3 regions of the Actinosynnema sp. NPDC059335 genome follow, and region 3 is predicted to be linked to each of the others. Evidence: riboswitches for the same ligand, from Rfam matches in the RefSeq annotation. Region 3 holds a riboswitch; each other region holds the start of a gene.

Region 1 (6,091 bases), on a different contig from region 3:
GCTGTCGTGCATCGAGTTCACCGCACCTGTCGACGTGGCCGTGGTGGTGTTGGCGAACAACGCGCTCGACGGGACGCCGAACCGCAGTTCCTTGCCCTCCAACGGACGCAGGCCGCTCGCCTCCGCCGCCCAGATCACCGCCAACATCGCGCTCCACAACGCGCCCATCACGCCGAGCAGCACATACCCCTGCCGGCGGTCGCCGACCATCGTGCCGAAGGTGCGGGTGAGCGACACCGGGATGACCAGAATCAGGAAGATCTCGATGAGGTTGGACCAGGCGTTGGGGTTCTCGAACGGGTGGGCGGAGTTGGCGTTGAGCACCCCGCCGCCGTTGGTGCCCAACTCCTTGATCGCCTCCTGGCTCGCCACCGGTGCCGTGGCGACGAGCTGCCCGTCGACGTCCACACCGGACTTCAGGCTCATCACCACGCCGGTGGCGACCAGGACGATCGCGAACATGAACGCCACCGGCAGCAGGACGCGGATCGTGCCGCGGGTCAGGTCGACCCAGAAGTTGCCCAACCGGTCGGTGCGGCTGCGGACGAACCCGCGCACCAGGGCCATCGCCACCGCCAGGCCCACCGCGGCGGAGACGAAGTTCTGCACCGTCAACCCGATCATCTGCACGGTGTGCCCCATGACGGTCTCGGGCACGTAGGACTGCCAGTTCGTGTTGGTCACGAAGCTGACCGCGGTGTTGAACGCCATGCCCGGGGGCACGTTGCCCCGGTCGTAGGCCCACGGCAGCACCGACTGCACCCGCTGGAGCACGTAGAGCAGCACCACGCCGACGAAGGAGAACCCCAGCACGCCCAGCGCGTATGTGCCCCAGCGCTGCTCGGAGTCCGGATCGACGCGCGCGACCTTGTAGACCGCGCGTTCCACCTTGGAATGCTCGGCACCCGTGTAGACGCGGGCCATGTAGTCGCCGAACGGCCGGTACACCACGGCCAGGGCGACGATCAGCAGACCGACCTGGAGCAGACCGGCCACAGTAGAGGACATCAGAATTTCTCCGGACGGACCAGCGCGACGAACAGGTACCCGATCAACAGCAGGGCCAGCACACCGCCGACGGTGTTGGCCATCACCCCGGTGCCGCTCACAACCGCCCCAGACCGCGCACGCCGAGCGCCAGCAGCAGGAACACACCTATGATCAGCAGCACGTAGGCCAGATCGGCCATCTCCGCGCCCCTTCCCGACTCCGAGCGGTCTCGACGGACCGCCATGCCGGAAAGGATGCACCCGGAAGTGGCCGGCCCACGGATGCCTGACGGGTCCCTAACGCCCTCGATCCGGTCCCTTACGCGATGTTGACGACCGGGAGACGCCGGTCTCACCGCAGGTCACGACCGGGTTAACCACGATCGCTGCGGGCGCTGCGCACAGTGACGAGCACGAGGCGGTCGAGCGCCTGTCCCGGCTGGTCGCCCGGTAGCTGCAGCGTTCGGCGTCTTCGGCGACCGACTGGGCCGCGCCAGAATCTGAACCGTGCTCACAGGCGGCTGCCGAACCGGCGTCGTACCGGACTCCGCAGTCACGTACTGCTACCCAGTTGTTCGGATTCAGCACTCCCAGTAATTATTGGCAAGCTCAGTTCGTCCACGCCCGACCTGTGCCGAGCAGGCCGCCCGGTAGCAGGCGCACAGGATCGGCGGGAGAACCCACCCTGAAAGAATCGGAGCGAGGACAAAGGAGTCTGCTCAGATGACCTCACCCCTGTTATCGAGGATCGGTCGCGCTGCCGCCGTGGCGTTCACGGCCATCGCAACCACTTCCACCCTCACCGGCGGCGCGAGCGCCGACCCGGCCGCAGCGGCGGTGCCGTTCAAGGCCGAGCACACTGACCGCTGCCTGAGCAGCCACACCACCGGCCAGTTGGCCTGGCGCAACGCGCTGCCGGTCCCGACGCCCCACCCCGTGACCGCGGTCAAGGTCACCGGTGAGGTCGCGCTGCGCAACGCCACCCCGTGCGCCCCGCCCACCCGAGCCGTCGCGGTGGCCGTGTTCACCGCCTACAACGGCCGCACCGCCGTCGATACCGAGCGCCAGAGCACCACCGGCGCGACCAAGTTCGAGTTCGTGCTCTCCGTGCCGCTCGTCCCGACGCCGACCCCGGTGCCCATCGACCGCGTCACCGTCCAGGTCTGCCACACCGCCATCACCCCCATCCCCGAACCAGGCCCGCTCACCTGCGGCGACATCTCCACCTACCCCATCTCCTGACCCGTGCGGCGGGTGTGGCGGGCGATCCACCCCGTCATACCCGCCACCCGGTCGATGACGGGTGATCACTCATCGCCGTCATCGCCACGGTCATCGTCTCCGTCGTCATCGTCATCGTCGAGGTCGACCGGGGATAGGTCGGCCGGTTGCGGTCACACCCCGACCGTCCTGGAGGCGACGATCGCCCGACTGCGGGCCAGGCGGTGGGTGCGGCGGATCTCCGCCTCCGCACGGCGGCGGCGGTCCTCGGCGCTGTCCGGCACCACGGGCGGGACCGGCCGCGGACGGCCGTCGTGGTCCACGGCCACCAGCACCACGTAGGCCGAGGCCACGTGCACCGCGGGCACCGAGCGGTCCCAACGGTCGGCGGTGACCCGCACCCCGACCTCCATCGAGGTGTTGCCGGTCCAGTTGACCTGGGCGTGCAGGTGCAGCACGTCACCCACGCGCACCGGGACCAGGAACACCATCTCGTCGACCGCGACCGTCACCGACGGGCCCTCGCAGTGCCGCGCCGAGACCACCCCGGCCAGCGAGTCGACCAGCTTCATCAGCACCCCGCCGTGCACGGTGCCCATCAGGTTGGTGTCGTGGTCGTCGGTGATCCGCGAGATCGTCAACCTCGACGCGGCGGTGGGCTTGCCGCTCACCCCAACTCCGCCCGCACCCGCCGGGCCGCGGCAACCAGGGTGCGCAGCGCCGGTTCGACCTCGCGGTAGCCGCGGGTCTTCAGGCCGCAGTCGGGGTTGACCCACAGCCGGTTTCCCGGCAGTACCCGCGCGGCGGCGGCCACCAGCTCGACGACCTCGTCCACGTCGGGTACCCGCGGCGAGTGGATGTCGTACACGCCGGGGCCCACGCCGCGGCTGAAACCGTTGGCCCGCAGGTCTTCCAGGATTTCCATCTTGGACCGTGCGGCCTCGATGGTGGTCACGTCCGCACCCAGGCCGTCGATGGCGTCGATGACCTCGCCGAACTCCGAGTAGCACAGATGCGTGTGTACCTGGGTCTCCGGTGCGGCGCCGGAGGTGGCCAGGCGGAACGCGGCCACCGACCACTCCAGGTAGGCGGGTTGGTCGGCGGCGCGCAGCGGCAGCAGCTCGCGCAGCGCGGGCTCGTCGACCTGCACGATGCGGATGCCGGCGGCCTCCAGGTCGGCGACCTCGTCGCGCAGCGCCAGCGCCACCTGGTCGGCGGTGTCGGCCAGGGGCTGGTCGTCGCGGACGAACGACCACGCCAGGATCGTCACCGGCCCGGTCAGCATGCCCTTGACCGGCCGTTCGGTCAGCGATTGGGCGAAACTCGCCCACGGCACGGTGATCGGTCCGGGGCGGGTGACGTCGCCGTGCAGGATCGGCGGGCGCACGCAGCGCGAGCCGTAGGACTGCACCCAGCCGTGCTCGGTGGTGGCGAAGCCGTCCAGGTGCTCGGCGAAGTACTGCACCATGTCATTGCGCTCGGGCTCGCCGTGCACCAGCACGTCCAGCCCGATGTCCTCCTGAAGCGCGATGACACGGGCGATCTCGGCGCGCATCCGCTCGACGTACTCCGCCTGCGACAGCGCACCCGACCGCAGTTCCGCGCGAGCAGTGCGGATGTCGGCGGTTTGGGGGAACGAGCCGATGGTCGTGGTCGCCAGCGGCGGGAGGTCCAGGCGGTCTTCCTGGGCGGCGGCGCGGTGGGCGTAGGGCGCGCGTTCGCGGTCCTGCGGGCGCAGCGCGGCCAGCCGGGCCCGCACGGCCTCGTCACGGCGGGGGCTCGCGGCGGGCTCGTCGGCCTGGCCGGCCCACGCGCCGGTCACGCCCTCGCGCAGCGCGCGGCCTAGCAGCACGACCTCGCGGACCTTCTGCCTGGCGAACGCCAGCCGCGACCGCACCGCCGGGTCCAGCCCGGTCTCCGCGTCGAGGTCGTAGGGCACGTGCAGCAGCGTCGAGGAAGTCGACACCGCCACCTCGCCTGCCGAACCGAGCAGCGACACCGCCGTGGCCAGCGCCTTCCGCAGGTCGGTGCGCCACACGTTGCGGCCGTCCACCACCCCGGCCACCAGCGTCTTGTCCCGCAGCGCCGGGATGCCCGCGATCCCGTCAACCGCGCCCGCGACCAGGTCCACGCCGATCGCCTCGACGGCCGTGCCCGCCAGCACCGGCAGGGCGGGGCCGAGGCTGCCGTAGTAGCCGGTGACCAGGAGCTTCGGGCGGGCGTTGAGCGAGGCCAGCCGGGTGTAGGCCCGGCCCAGCGCGGCCAGGTCCGTTTCCGCGCGGTCGGCGGCGAAGGCCAGCTCGTCGAGCTGGACCCACACCACGCCCTGCGCCGCCAGCACAACCAGCAGCTCGGCGTAGACGTCCACCAGGTCGTCCAGCCGCGCCAGCGGGTCGGCGCCCTTGGCCAGCAGCAGGAACGTCACCGGGCCCAGCAGCACCGGCCGGGTCTCGATCCCCAGCCGGCGGGCCTGCCGGTAGTCGGCCAGCGGCTTGTCCCCGGCCAGCCGGAACACCGTGTCCGGGCCGATCTCGGGCACCAGGTAGTGGTAGTTGGTGTCGAACCACTTCGTCAGCTCCAGCGGCGGCGCCTGCGCGTCGCCCCGTGCCGCCGCGAAGTAGGAGTCCAGCTCGTGCTCGCGCCGGTAGCGGTCCGGGACCGCGCCGACGAGGAACGCCGTGTCGAGCACCTGGTCGTAGAACGAGAACGTGTTGGACGGGATCGAGTCCAGCCCGGCGTCGCGCAACTCCCGCCACGTTGCCGCGCGCAGGTCGGCAGCGGTGGCGAGCAGGGTGTCCCGGTCGGTCCTCCCCGCCCAGTACGCCTCCACGGCGCGCTTGAGTTCCCGATGGGGACCGATCCTCGGATATCCGAGCACGGTGGCGCCGATACCGCTGGTCACAAGCTCTCTCCTCGCGAGCGTGCGTGAAGTCCGGTCGCTGTCACGGGCACGCTTCGCGGGCGGCACTCGGCCGCGTCCGCGCGAGCCCTCCCGCGAGGCTCCCGGACACCGCGTACCCGGTGGGTGCGCGGACCGGTGGCAGGTCTTCGGACTCACGGGCGTCGAACCCACTCCTACCGGCCGTCGCTTCCCACGCGGAGCGCGCAGTGCTTGGTTGACGGCTTTCGTTCCCGTTCACCGCTGCGGGGCAGTCCCGGATTCGCACCGGGTTCCCTCTTGCCTCGCCTCCGCCGTCACCGACGCGGGCGAACCACCAGCGACGGCAGCGTAGCGCACCGCGGGAACACCGCTCAGAATCCGGGAACCGCCTGGTGCGCATCGGTGATGCGTGAGCGGTGCCCTCCTCGTCCGGGAACGGGCTGCTGTTTGAAGGATGAACCCCGAGAGCGGGCCGGCGCAGCGGACACGTGTCCATGTGGGGGTGGGTTGCGCGGCGATCTACAACATGTAGTGTTCCCGCCGTCGATGGTTCCGACGCCCTCCGAGGGCCGAGGAGGCAAGAGGGAACCCGGTGCGAATCCGGGACTGCCCCGCAGCGGTGAGTGGGAACGACCGCCGTCACGAAGCACTGCGCGTCACGCGTGGGAAGCGACGGCCAGTAGGTCCGGTGTCAGCCGGGTGTCCGCGAGTCCGAAGACCTGCCGTCGGTGCGCGCGCCGGCCGGCGTGCGCGTGTCCGGGGCCTCGTGGGCGGGCCGACACGGATCAGCGTGCCGTCGCGCACGCGCTCTGTGGCACCCCCGCGTGCTCCGGGCCGCTCCAGGCTCGCGAGGAGAGGGCTGTGTCGACCACAACCACGAGCACCACCGCGCAGGTGCGGGTGATCCGCCGCGACGGCAGTGCCTCGGCGTTCGACGCCACCAGGATCGCGGTGGCGATGACCAAGGCGTTCCTGGCCGTGGAGGGCGACGCCGCCGCGT
Region 2 (6,091 bases), on a different contig from region 3:
AGGTAGTGGTGGCTCGGCGGCAGGTCCGGGTCGTGGTAGATGGCGATCGGGTTCTCGCCGAAGCCGCGCGGCGGCTGCACCATGACCACGACGTTGCCGGAGCGCAGCGCGGCCAGCACGATCTCCCCGTCGGGGTCGCGCGACCGGTCCACGAACAGGTTGCCGGGCGCCTCGCCCCAGTGCCGCTCCACCTCCTCGCGCGCGTCGGCCGGCAGGGTGGCGAACCACTCGCGGTAGCGGGCGGCGGGCAGCCGCACGGGGTTGCCCCGGAGCTGCTCCTCGGTGAGCCAGTCGGCGTCCTGGCCGCCGGCCGCGATGAGCGCGTGGATGAGCGCGTCGCCGTCGAGGTCGGCCACGCCGGGCAGCCCGTCGCCGATGTCGTAGCCCCGGTCGCGCATCGCGGCGAGCAGCCGGACCACGCTCGCGGGCGTGTCCAGGCCGACGGCGTTGCCGATGCGGGAGTGCTTGGTGGGGTAGGCCGACAGCATCACCACGACGCGGCGTTCGGCCGGCGGGACGTGCCGGAGCCTGCCGTGGCGCACGGCGATGCCCGCGACCCGGGCGGCGCGCTCCGGGTCGGCGACGTAGACGGTGAGGCCGTCCTCGTCGACCTCCTTGAACGAGAAAGGCACCGTGATGATCCGGCCGTCGAACTCCGGGATCGCCACCTGCGTCGCGGTGTCCAAAGGGGACAGACCGTCGTCGTTGCCCTCCCACGCGGCACGGCTCGTGGTCAGGCACAGCCCCTGGAGGATCGGCACGTCGAGGGCGGCCAGCGCGCCCACGTCCCACGCGTCGTCGTCACCGCCGGCGGACGCCGCGGCGGGCTTGGCGCCGCCGGCCGCGAGCACGGTGACCACCAAGGCGTCGGCCTTGGCCAGCTCGGCCAGCAGCTCCGGTTCGGCGGTGCGCAGGGAGGCGCAGTAGACCGGCAGCGGACGGCCGCCCTTGGCCACGATCGCGTCGCACAGCGCGTGCACGAACGCGGTGTTCCCGGCCACGTGGTGGGCGCGGTAGTACAGCACCGCGACGGTCGGCCCGTCGGCCTGGTCGTCCCGCTCCAGCAGGCCCCAGGTCGGCGTCGGCGCGGGCGGCGCGAAGCCGTGGCCGGTGAGCAGGACCGTGTCGGACAGGAAGCGGTGCAACTGGGCGAGGTTCGCCGCGCCGCCGTGCGCCAGGTACGCGTGCGCCTCGGCGCACACCCCGCCGGGCACCGTCGACAGCTCCATCAGCGGCGCGTCCGGGTTCTGCTCGCCGCCCAGCACGACGACCGGCAGGCCGGACGCGAGCAGCCGGTCCAGCCCCTCCTCCCACATCCGGCGACCGCCGAGGATGCGCACGACCACCAGGTCGACGCCCTCCACCAGGACCGGGAGGTCGTCCACGGCGGTGCGGGCGGGGTTGGCCAGGCGGTAGTCGGCGCCGCTGGCACGGGCGGACAGCAGGTCCGTGTCGGAGGTCGACAACAGCAGGATCACGTGCGGGCTCCATCCCTCGGGGGTCCTCGCCCCGGTCGTAGGGGACGGCGAGCGGAGTTCCTGACTCCCGGGGGCTCCCCCGGTCACAGTGGCGGGACCGCGCCGGATTCACACCGGCTTCCTCCTGCTGCTTCGCCGTTCGGAGGTCACCCTAACGGCAGTTAGCATCCAGTCCATGCCCACGGAGCGAACTCACCCGGACGCCTGCCCCGGCGCCGTCGACGTGCACCGCGCCGCCGACGGCGGGTTGGCGCGCGTGCGGGTGCCCGGCGGCACGTTGAGCGCCGAGCGGGTCGACGTGCTGCGTGCCGCCGCGCTGGACCTCGGCGACGGGTTCCTGGAGCTGACGTCACGGGCGAACGTGCAGATCAGGGGCTTGGCGCCGGGGGCGGAGCACGAGCTGGGCGCGCGGCTGCGCGCGGCCGGCCTGCTGCCGTCGGTGACGCACGAGCGGATGCGCAACATCGTCGCCGCGCCGATGGAGGACAACCAGGCGCTGGTGGACGCGCTCGACGCGGCGCTGCTCGCGGCGCCGGAGTTGGCCTCCCTGCCGGGGAGGTTCCTGGTCACGGTGGGTGGCGCGGTGAGCGGCCTGTCGGGTGACATCGGGCTCGTCGGTGACGCGTTGTTCCTGGCCGGGCGCGATTCCGGGCTGCGGGTGGCGGACCCGGTGAACGCCGTGGTGACGGCCGCGCGGGTGTTCGCCGGGATCCGCGGCGAGGCGTGGCGGCTGTCCGAAGTGGACGGCGGTGTGCGGAAGATCACGGCGGCGCTGGGCGAGCCCGGTTCCGTGAAAATCCCGTCCGGTGTGACGCCCGTCGCACCCGGTGGGCACGGCGACGTGGTCGTGGCGGGCGTGCCGTTCGGGCGGTGGGACGCGCGGCTGCTCGCCGGCGTGCCGGTGCGGATCACGCCGTGGCGGAGCCTGGTGCTGCCGGCCGGGACCGACACCGGCGGCCTGTTCACGTCGCCGGACTCGCCGTGGCACGGCGTCAGCGCGTGCACCGGGCGGCCGGGGTGCGCGAAGTCGCTGGCCGACGTGCGGGCCGACGCGACCCGTTGGGTGCGGGCGCGGACCGGGTCCGGCCGGGTGCACTGGTCGGGCTGCGCCCGGCGGTGCGGTCGCCCGGCGGGCGACGTGGTGGAGTTCGTCGCGACCGGCGACGGGTACGAGGAGATCAGGTGACCGGGTACGTCAAGGACGGCGCGGAGATCTACCGCCGTTCGTTCGCCACCATCCGCGCCGAGGCCGACCTGGCGCGGTTCCCGTCCGACGTCGCCCGGGTGGTGGTGCGGATGATCCACGCCTGCGGGATGGTCGACCTGGTCGGGGACGTCGACTTCTCGCCGCACGTGGTGCGCGACGCGCGGGCGGCGCTGCTGGCGGGCGCGCCGATCCTGTGCGACGCGCAGATGGTCGCGGCGGGCGTGACGCGTCGCCGGCTGCCCGCGGACAACGAGGTCGTCTGCACGTTGGGCGACCCGCGGGTGCCCGGGTTGGCCGAGGAGCTGGGGACCACGCGCAGCGCGGCGGCGTTGGAGCTGTGGCGGGACCGGTTGGAGGGCGCGGTGGTGGCCATCGGCAACGCGCCCACCGCGTTGTTCCACCTGCTCGACCTGATCGCGGCGGGCGCGCCCCGACCCGCCGCCGTGCTCGGCGTGCCGGTGGGGTTCATCGGCGCGGCCGAGTCGAAGGACGCGTTGGCGGCCAACGGCCTGGGGTTGGAGTACCTGGTCGTGCGCGGCCGGCGGGGTGGCAGCGCCATGACCGCGGCGGCGCTCAACGCGATCGCGAGCGAGGAAGAATGACGGGCAGGCTGTACGGGGTCGGGGTGGGTCCGGGCGACCCGGAGCTGGTGACCGTCAAGGCGGCGCGGCTGATCGGCGAGGCCGACGTGGTGGTGTTCCACAGCGCGCGGCACGGGCGCAGCGTGGCGCGCCGCATCGCCGAGCCGTACCTGCGCGAGGGGCAGGTCGAGGAGCAGCTGGTCTACCCGGTCACGACCGAGGAGTCCGACGACTACCAGGGCGAGATCGACGCGTTCTACGAGGAGTGCGCGGCGCGGTTGGCGGCGCACCTCGACGCCGGGCGGACGGTCGTGGTGCTGGCGGCGGGCGACCCGTTCTTCTACGGCTCCTACATGCACCTGCACAAGCGGTTGGCGCACCGGTACCCGGCCGAGGTCGTGCCGGGGGTGACGTCGGTGAGCGCGGGGGCGGCGGTGCTCGGGCGGCCGCTGGTGGAGCGGGACGAGGTGCTGACCGTGCTGCCGGGCACGTTGCCGGAGGAGGAGTTGGCCGGTCACCTGGCCGGCGGCGACCCGGTGGCGGTGATGAAGCTGGGCCGCACGTTCCCGCGGGTGCGGGAGGCGTTGGCGCGGTCGGGCCGGCTGGGCGAGGCGTGGTACGTGGAGCGGGCGACGACCGGGGCGCAGCGGACCGCGCCGTTGGCCGAGGTGGAGGCGGACGGCGTGCCGTACTTCTCGCTGGCCCTGCTGCCGAGCCGGTCGGGGGCCGGGCACGCGGGCGGGTCGGGTGCGATCGCGGCGGACGGGTCGGTCGGCGCCGGCCCGGCTGCCGCTCTCCCGCTCGCGGGCGGCTCGCCGGCGCGCAGCGCGGTCACGGCAAGCGCGGCGGGGGGCGGCCCGGTGGGGGCGGCAGGCGGCGCGGCCGACCCCGGGGCGGCGGCGAGCGGCGCGGTGGCGGGGGAGCCGGGCGAGGCCGCGGCTTCGGCCGGAACCGCCGGCGAAGCCGGGGCGGTCGGCGAGGCCGGAACCGCCGGCGAGGTGGTGGTGGTCGGGCTCGGGCCGGCCGGGCCGCAGTGGTTGACGCCGGAGGCGCGGGAGGCGTTGGCGGCGGCCGAGGAGTTGGTCGGGTACGTGACCTACCTGAACCGCGTGCCGGTGGACCCGCGCCAGCGGCGGCACGCGTCGGACAACAAGGTGGAGGCCGAGCGGGCGGCCTTCGCGCTCGACCTCGCCAAGCGGGGGCGTCGGGTCGCGGTGGTGTCGTCGGGCGACCCGGGCGTGTTCGCGATGGCCGGCGCGGTCCTGGAGGTGGCCACCGACCCGCAGTTCGCCGACGTGCCGGTCCGCGTCCTGCCGGGGGTGACGGCCGCCCACGCGGTGGCCAGCCGGGTCGGCGCGCCGCTGGGCCACGACTACTGCGTGGTCTCGCTGTCGGACCGGCTCAAGCCGTGGGAGGTGATCGAGCGGCGGCTGGAGGCGGCGGCCGCGGCCGACCTCGTGCTCGCGATCTACAACCCGGCGTCGCGCAGCCGCACGTGGCAGGTGGACAAGGCCCGCGACGCGCTGCTGCGGCACCGCTCCCCCGACACGCCCGTGGTCGTCGGTCGGGACGTCGGCGGCCCGGAGGAGTCCGTCCGGGTGGTGCGGCTGGCCGACCTCGACGCGTCCGCGGTGGACATGCGGTGCCTGCTGCTGGTCGGCTCCTCGCAGACCCGGGTCAGCGCCCGCGGCACGGTGTTCACCCCGCGCCGCTACCCCGCGTGAGCCAGTCGACGGCCTCGGCGACCGTCTCCACCAGCGGCGCGTCCGGTGGCGGGGGTCGGCGCACGACCACGACCGGGATGCCGAGGTGACGGGCGGCCGCCAGCTTGGCGGCCGTCATCGGCCCGCCGCTGTCCTTGGTGACCAGGACCTCGACCCGGTGCTCCCGCATGAGCGCCAGCTCGCCGTCCACTGTGTACGGACCGCGGTCGAGCACGACCGCCAGCCGCGGGTTCGGCGGGTCGGGCGGGTCGACGGTGCGCGCCACGCCGTCGGTGAACGCGGCCAGCCCTCGACGCCCGGTGGTGACGAGCGCCCGGCGGCCGGCGACGAGCGCGGCGGCCTCGGCGACGCTGTCCACGTACCGCCAGCCCTCCTCGGGCGGCCAGCCGGGGCGGCGCAGCACCAGGAACGGGGTGCCGGTCGCGGTGGTCGCGGCGAGGGCGTTCGCGGTGATGCGGTCGGCGAACGGGTGCGTGGCGTCCACGACGGCGTCCACGCGTTCGGCCCGCAGGTACGCCACGAGCCCGTCCACCCCGCCGAAGCCGCCGACGCGGACCTCGCCCTCGGGCAGCTTCGGGTCGGCCACCCGGCCGGCCAGCGACGAGATCACCCTCATCCCGGTGAGCGCGGCGGCGAGCGCGCGGGCCTCGCCCGTGCCACCCAGTACCAGCACGGTCTTCACGGCTGTTGCATCCTGTCGTCGTGAGCACGAACCTGCGCTTCGGCTGGACCACCGGCGCCTGCGCCACCGCCGCCACCACGGCGGCGTACACGGCGTTGCTCACCGGTGAGTTCCCCGACCCGGTGGGGATCGTGCTGCCGAAGGGCCAGACGCCGACGTTCGCGCTGGCCCGGGAATCCCTGGCGGACGACCGCGCGTTCGCCGCGATCGTGAAGGACGCGGGCGACGACCCGGACGTCACGCACGGCGCGCTGGTCGGCGCGACGGTCCGGCACGGCGCGCCGGGCAGCGGCGTGGTGTTCGAGGCGGGGCCCGGTGTCGGCACAGTGACCAAGCCCGGCCTGCCGCTGGCCGTCGGGGAGCCCGCGATCAACCCCGTGCCGCGGCAGATGATGCGCGAGCACGTCGCGCGGGTGGCG
Region 3 (6,091 bases):
TCGCGGCACGCGCCGCGTCGTCCTTCAGCAGCACGATCGCGCCCAGCGCCAGCATCGACGCCGTGGTGTCGAACCCCCCGGTCAGCACGCCGTCGGCCAGGCCCGCCAGCTCGACGTCGCTCACGTCGTCCCCGTGCTGGCGGATGATCGAGCCGATCAGCCCGTCGCCCGGCGACCGGCGCTCGCGGCGCACGATCTCCTCCATGTAGGACAGCGACTCCGAGATCGCGCCCAACGCCTGCCCCGCGCCGCCGAACAGGTCGAACCGCGCCGCCGCCAGCTCCTGGAACCGGTCGCGGTCCTCGTAGGGCACGCCCAGCAGCTCGCAGATCGTCAGCGACGGGATCGGCAGCGCGAACTCCTTGACCAGGTCGACCGGCCCGTCGACGGCCTCCATGGCGTCCAGCCGCTCGGTCACGATCGCGTCGATGCGCGGCACCAGCCGCGACAGCCGCCGCATGGTGAACTCCGGCGTGAGCAGCTTGCGCAGCCGGGTGTGGTCGGGCGGGTCGGCGAAGCCGAGGCCGCCGGGCGACTGCTCGATGCGCCCGACCGCCGCGCCGAGCCGCGCGTAGTCGTTGCTGAACGCGCCTGTGTCGGACAGCACCTTCCTCGCCTCGTCCTGCCCCGTGACCAACCACACCCGCAAGCCGAACGGCACCGGGATCCGGTGCACCGCGCCGGCCTCCCGCATCCGCTCCAACTCGGCGACCGGCACCACCCCGTCCCGCTTCAACGGGACCAGCGCCCGGTCCGGGAGCAGCGACAACGCCCGCGAACCGATCTTGCCCAGCACCCACCGCGTCGCCGAACGCCGTGCGACCCACGCCACCAAGCCGTCGCGCACGGACGCCAGAGTCGTCATCGAACACCCCTCTTCCCCAGATCGAATCGACCGACGGTAACCGTACGTAGGGGTGAGCAGCATCGCGCTAGAGGCGGATTGACACGACAGGGTCCTTGACAGACGATCGGCAATCGCGCGCGAAACGGGGGAAGCCGGTCGAAATCCGGCGCTGACCCGCAACGGTAGGCCCCTCCCGGGGACGAGCCCGAACACCCGTCGCGCGTGCCACGCTCCTGACACCGTCGAGGTCAACGGGTCGGAGCCCGGGAAGCGGCGAGCACGGCTGTCCGGGGTCCGCTCGCGCCTTGCGCCCCGGAAAGGCAGAACATGTCGTTGAGACGGACCGCCGCCGTCATCGCCGCCGCCGCTGTCACCGCGCTCGCGCTCGCCCCCGCCGCACGGAGCCAGGACGAGGCGCGGGCGGTGCCGACGACGGACGCGAGCGACGCCGCCGCGGGGTGGCTGGCCCGGCAGCTCGTCGACGGCGACCACTTCCTCTACCCCGGCACGACCTCCCCCGACCAGGGCTCGACGTTGGACGCGCTGTTCGCGTTCACCGCCGCCGGGGTGGCCTCCGACAGCGCGGACAAGGCGCTCGCGTGGCTCGCCCGGCCGGAGGTCATCGCCAACTACCTGCACTTCGACGACCCCGCCGAGTCGTTCGCGGGCTCCTACGCGAAGCTGGCGCTGGCCGTCCAGGTCCGCGGCGGCGACCCGTCGGACTTCGGCGGCGAGGACCTGATCGCGGGCCTCACCGCGTTGCAGGCCCCGTCCGGCCGGTTCGTCAACAAGTCGCAGTACGGCGACTTCTCCAACGGGTTCAGCCAGGCGTTCGCGGTGCTCGCCCTGGACCGCGCGCAGGGCGCGCCGCGGGCCGCCGTGGACTACCTCGTCGGTCAGCAGTGCGGGGACGGCGGCTTCCCGCTGATCCTGGAGGCCACGCCCTGCGTGTCGCACGTGGACGCCACGTCCATGGCCGTGCAGGCGCTGGTGGCCGTCGGCGACACCGCCGCGGCCGGCGAGGCCCTCGACTGGCTGGAGGGCGTGCAGCAGCCCGGCGGCGGCTTCCGCGACGAGGGCGCGACCGACGCGGGCAACGCCAACAGCACCGGCCTGGCCGCGCAGGCGTTGCGCGCGGGCGGCCGCACGGCCACCGCGGACCTCGCCGTCCGGTTCCTCACCTCGCTCCAGGTCGGCTGCACGGCCGCCGAGGCCGACCGGGGCGCGATCGCGTTCGACGCGACGGGCTTCCAGCAGACCTCGTCGTTGCGCGCCAGCGCGCAGGGCGTCCTCGGCCTGGTCGGCGTCGGCTTCGGCGACCTGACGGCCGACGGCGGCACGCCGGGCACGCCGGTGCTGGACTGCCCGGCCACCACCACGTCGTCGACCGCGGCCACCACCACGAGCACCGACACCACGACGACCACCGGCACCGACGCGACCACCACCACGACGGACGCCTCCGTCACGGCCACCACCACGACCGCCGCGGTGGTGGCCGTGACGGCCAACCGGGGCAACCTGGCCCGCACCGGCGCGGACGTCGGCCCGGCGCTGTGGGTCGGCGCGCTGCTGCTGGTCGGCGGGGTGCTCACGGTCCTGTTGTCGCGCAAGCGGTACGCGGATGCGCGGAAGTGACCGGCCGGTGGGCGCGAGCGCTGACGGCGGCGGCCGTCGTCGGGCTCGCGATGACGAACGCCCCGCTGACCGCGCAGGCGGCTGACTGCGCGGGCGTCACGGTCGTCGTGGACTTCCGCTCGTTGGGCGGCGGCGTGCAGACCGGGTGCGCGCCCGGTGACCCCGCCACGGGGACGGCCGCGCTCAGCGCCGCCGGATTCGGCTACACGTTCGCCGCCCTCCAGCCGGGGTTCGTGTGCCGGATCAACGGCAAGCCGAGCAGCGACCCGTGCCGGACCACGTCGCCGACCACGGCCTACTGGGGCTACTGGCACGGCCGGCCCGGCGAGTCGTGGGTCTACAGCAGCACGAGCGCGAGCGCGTACGACCCCGCGCCGGGCACCGTCGAGGGCTGGTCGTTCGGCGCGGGCGAGCCGCCGGGCATCGCGCCGCCGGCGCCCGCGCCGAAGCCCGCCCCACCGGCGCCCCCCGCGCCCGACCCTGGGCAGCCCGCGCCGAACCCGGCGCAACCGGGTCAACCCGGCCAACCGAATCAGCCGCAACCGCCCGCGCCGCGGCAGCCCGGCCCGCCGACCGCCGAACCCACGCAGGAGACGACCACCACCACGGCGGAGACGACGACCACGCCGCCTTCCTCCGCCGAGGAAACGACGGTCGGCGGAACTTCGTCGAGTCCGGTCGTGCCGACGGACGGCGCGTCACCGGAAGCAGGAGCCGAGCCGACGCCGGACTCGGGCGGCGCGGTCGGCCTGGTGATCGGGATCGTGGTGGTCGCCGTGTTGGCCGGCCTCGGGGTGTGGACCGCGCGGCGGCGCGCCAGGGCGGCGGAGTGAGCCTGCACCCCGGTGCGTGGTGGCTGTGGGCGTTGTGCCTGGCCGCCGTCGCGGCCCGCACCACCAACCCGCTGCTGCTGGCGCTGGTGATCGCGGTCGCCGGGTACGTCGCCGTGTCGTGCCGCGAGGACACGCCGTGGGCGAGCGCGTACGGGGTGTTCCTCAAGTTCGCCCTGGTGGTGCTCGCCGTCCGGGTGGTGCTGCACGTGCTGCTCGGCGGTGTGGGCGGGCCGACCGTGCTCGTGACGCTGCCCGAGATCCCGCTGCCCGACTGGGCGAAGGGCATCCGGCTGGGTGGTCCGGTGAGCGCCGAGGGTCTCGCTTTCGCGCTGTACCAGGGGCTCCAGCTCGCCACGTTGCTGTGCTGCGTGGGCGCGGCGAACGCGTTGGCCAACGCCAAGCGGCTGCTGCGGTCGCTGCCGGCCGCGTTGTACGAGGTGAGCGTGGCGGTGGTGGTGGCGTTGACGGTCGCGCCGCAGCTCGTGGCCAGCGCGCGGTCGGTGCGCCGGGCGCGGGCGTTGCGGGGTGACGCCGTGCGCGGCGTGAAGGCGATGCGGGTGCTGATGGTGCCGGTGCTGGAGGACGCGTTCGAGCGGTCCCTGGTGCTGGCCGCGGCGATGGACTCGCGCGGCTACGGCCGGGCGGCGGGGCTGCCGCGGCGGACCAGGGTGCTGACGGGCGTGCTGGTGCTGGGCGGCCTGGTCGGGTTGTGCGTCGGCGCGTACGGGCTGCTCGGCGGCGGCACCCCGAACACGGTCGGCACGCCGATGCTGGCGGCCGGGGCGGCGCTGGCCGTCGCGGGCCTGTGGACCGGGTCGCGGCGGGTGCGGCGCAGCCGGTACCGGCCGGACCGGTGGGGGCCGCGGGAGCTGCTGATCGCCGCGTCCGGCCTGCTCGCCGCACTGGCGACGTACCTCGCCCCGGACGGCCTCGGCCGGGCGGCGCTGACCCCGGACACCGTGCCGCTGGTCCCGCCCGAACTGCCGCTGCTGCCCGCGGTCGGCCTGCTGTGCGCGCTCGCGCCCGTTGTCGTCGCCAGGAACAGGATGGGCCAGTGATCCGGTTCGAGAACGTCTCCGTCACCTACCGCGACGCCGCCGCGCCCGCGTTGGCCGGGGTGGACCTGCACGTGCCGGAGGGCGAGCTGTGCCTGGTGGTCGGGCGGACCGGGTCGGGCAAGTCGACGCTGTTGCGCGCGGTCAACGGGCTGGTGCCGCACTTCACCGGCGGCACGCTCACCGGCCGCGTGCTGGTGGACGGCCGCGACACCCGCACGCACCCGCCGCGCGAGCTGGCGGACGTGGTCGGCGTGGTGGCGCAGGACCCGCAGGCCGGGTTCGTCACCGACTCGGTCGAGGAGGAGCTGGCGTACTCGATGGAGTCGCTGGGACTGCCCAACCCGGTGATGCGCAAGCGGGTCGAGGAGACGCTGGACCTGCTCGGGCTGGCCGACCTGCGCCGCCGCCCGCTGGCCGCCCTGTCCGGCGGGCAGCAGCAGCGCGTGGCCGTCGGCGCGGCCCTCACCGCGCACCCGCGGGTGCTGGTCCTGGACGAGCCGACCTCGGCGCTGGACCCCGGCGCGGCGGAGGACGTGCTGGCCGCGGTGCACCGGCTGGTGCACGACCTCGGCATGACCGTGCTGATCGCCGAGCACCGGCTGGAACGGGTCGCGCAGTACGCCGACCGCGTGGTGTGGCTGCCGGGCGGCGGGCTGCCGCCGGTCGCGGGCGACCCCGGTCCGGTCCTGGCGGACGCCCCGGTCGCGCCGCCCGTGGTGCGGCTGGGCCGGCTCGCCGGGTGGGACCCGGTGCCGGTGTCCATCCGGGACGCGCGGCGCAGGGCCGGTCCCTTGCGCGACCGCCTCGCCACGCCACCCGCATCCACTCCACCCGCGCGCACGTCGTCCACGCCCGCGCCACCTACATCCGCGCCACCCGCGCCCGCGCCCACATCCGCGTCGTCCACGTCGTCGCCACCCACGCCCACATCCGCGTCGTCCGCGCCTGCACGGCTCGCGCCGGCGTCGTCCACGTCGTCACCGGCAGCGGGCCTGGTGCGGGTTCGGGACCTGCGGGTCCGCTACTCCGCCGTGGACGCGCTGCGCGGCGTGTCGCTGGACGTCGGCGCGGGTGAGCGGGTCGCGGTGATGGGCCGCAACGGGTCCGGCAAGTCCAGCCTGCTGTGGGCCGTGCAGGGCACCGGCAAGCGGTCCGGCGGCGAGGTGGCGGTGGAGGACGTGGACCCGGCGACGCTGAAGCCCGGACCGCGGCGGCGCGCCGTCGGCCTGGTGCCGCAGCAGCCCGGCGACCTGCTGTACCTGCACACGGTCGGCGGCGAGTGCGCGCAGGCCGACCGCGAGTCCGGCCGGTCCCCGGGCACGTGCCGCGAGTTCCTGGACCGGCTCGCGCCGGGCATCCCGGACGACCGCCACCCGCGCGACCTGTCCGAGGGGCAGCGGCTCGCGCTGGTGCTGGCGGTGGCGCTCACCCCGTCGCCGCGCGCCGTGCTGCTGGACGAGCCGACCCGGGGCCTGGACTACCCGGCGAAGACGCGGCTGGCCGAGGCGTTGCGGGACCTCGCCGACGACGGGCACGCGGTCGTGCTGGCAACCCACGACGTGGAGTTCGTGGCCGAGTACGCGACCCGCGTGGTGGTGCTCGCCGAGGGCGAGGTGGTGGCCGACGGGCCGACCGCCGAGGTGGTCACCGCGTCGCCGGTGTTCTCGCCGCAGGTGGCGAAGGTGCTCGCACCGCAGCAGTGGCTGACCGTGGCG

Evidence for each region. Region 3 has a riboswitch for cobalamin ahead of ACFXGA_RS34945 (prenyltransferase/squalene oxidase repeat-containing protein). Riboswitches for the same ligand answer to the same signal wherever they lie in the genome.
Region 1: it holds a riboswitch for cobalamin, as region 3 does, so the genes downstream of both, metE (5-methyltetrahydropteroyltriglutamate--homocysteine S-methyltransferase) here and ACFXGA_RS34945 (prenyltransferase/squalene oxidase repeat-containing protein) in region 3, are expected to answer to the same signal.
Region 2: it holds a riboswitch for cobalamin, as region 3 does, so the genes downstream of both, cobN (cobaltochelatase subunit CobN) here and ACFXGA_RS34945 (prenyltransferase/squalene oxidase repeat-containing protein) in region 3, are expected to answer to the same signal.

Annotation. Positions count from the first base shown of each region.
Region 1 is NZ_JBHYXZ010000002.1:59,765-65,855, forward strand. Features, by position in the region: gene kdpA (potassium-transporting ATPase subunit KdpA) at 1-1,008, opposite strand, end outside; gene kdpF (K(+)-transporting ATPase subunit F) at 1,008-1,109, opposite strand; gene ACFXGA_RS00955 (hypothetical protein) at 1,106-1,234, opposite strand; gene ACFXGA_RS00960 (hypothetical protein) at 1,713-2,231, shown strand; gene ACFXGA_RS00965 (acyl-CoA thioesterase) at 2,384-2,881, opposite strand; gene metE (5-methyltetrahydropteroyltriglutamate--homocysteine S-methyltransferase) at 2,878-5,112, opposite strand; cobalamin riboswitch at 5,232-5,442, opposite strand; cobalamin riboswitch at 5,622-5,833, shown strand; partial or broken gene ACFXGA_RS00975 (ribonucleotide reductase N-terminal alpha domain-containing protein) at 5,953-6,091, shown strand, end outside.
Region 2 is NZ_JBHYXZ010000120.1:16,282-22,372, forward strand. Features, by position in the region: gene cobN (cobaltochelatase subunit CobN) at 1-1,478, opposite strand, end outside; cobalamin riboswitch at 1,512-1,646, opposite strand; gene ACFXGA_RS29550 (hypothetical protein) at 1,654-2,664, shown strand; gene ACFXGA_RS29555 (precorrin-8X methylmutase) at 2,661-3,287, shown strand; gene ACFXGA_RS29560 (precorrin-2 C(20)-methyltransferase) at 3,284-4,990, shown strand; gene ACFXGA_RS29565 (cobalt-precorrin-6A reductase) at 4,965-5,672, opposite strand; gene ACFXGA_RS29570 (cobalt-precorrin-5B (C(1))-methyltransferase) at 5,693-6,091, shown strand, end outside.
Region 3 is NZ_JBHYXZ010000179.1:466-6,556, forward strand. Features, by position in the region: gene ACFXGA_RS34940 (cytochrome P450) at 1-865, opposite strand, end outside; cobalamin riboswitch at 959-1,083, shown strand; gene ACFXGA_RS34945 (prenyltransferase/squalene oxidase repeat-containing protein) at 1,175-2,485, shown strand; gene ACFXGA_RS34950 (hypothetical protein) at 2,482-3,318, shown strand; gene ACFXGA_RS34955 (energy-coupling factor transporter transmembrane component T) at 3,315-4,376, shown strand; gene ACFXGA_RS34960 (ABC transporter ATP-binding protein) at 4,373-6,091, shown strand, end outside.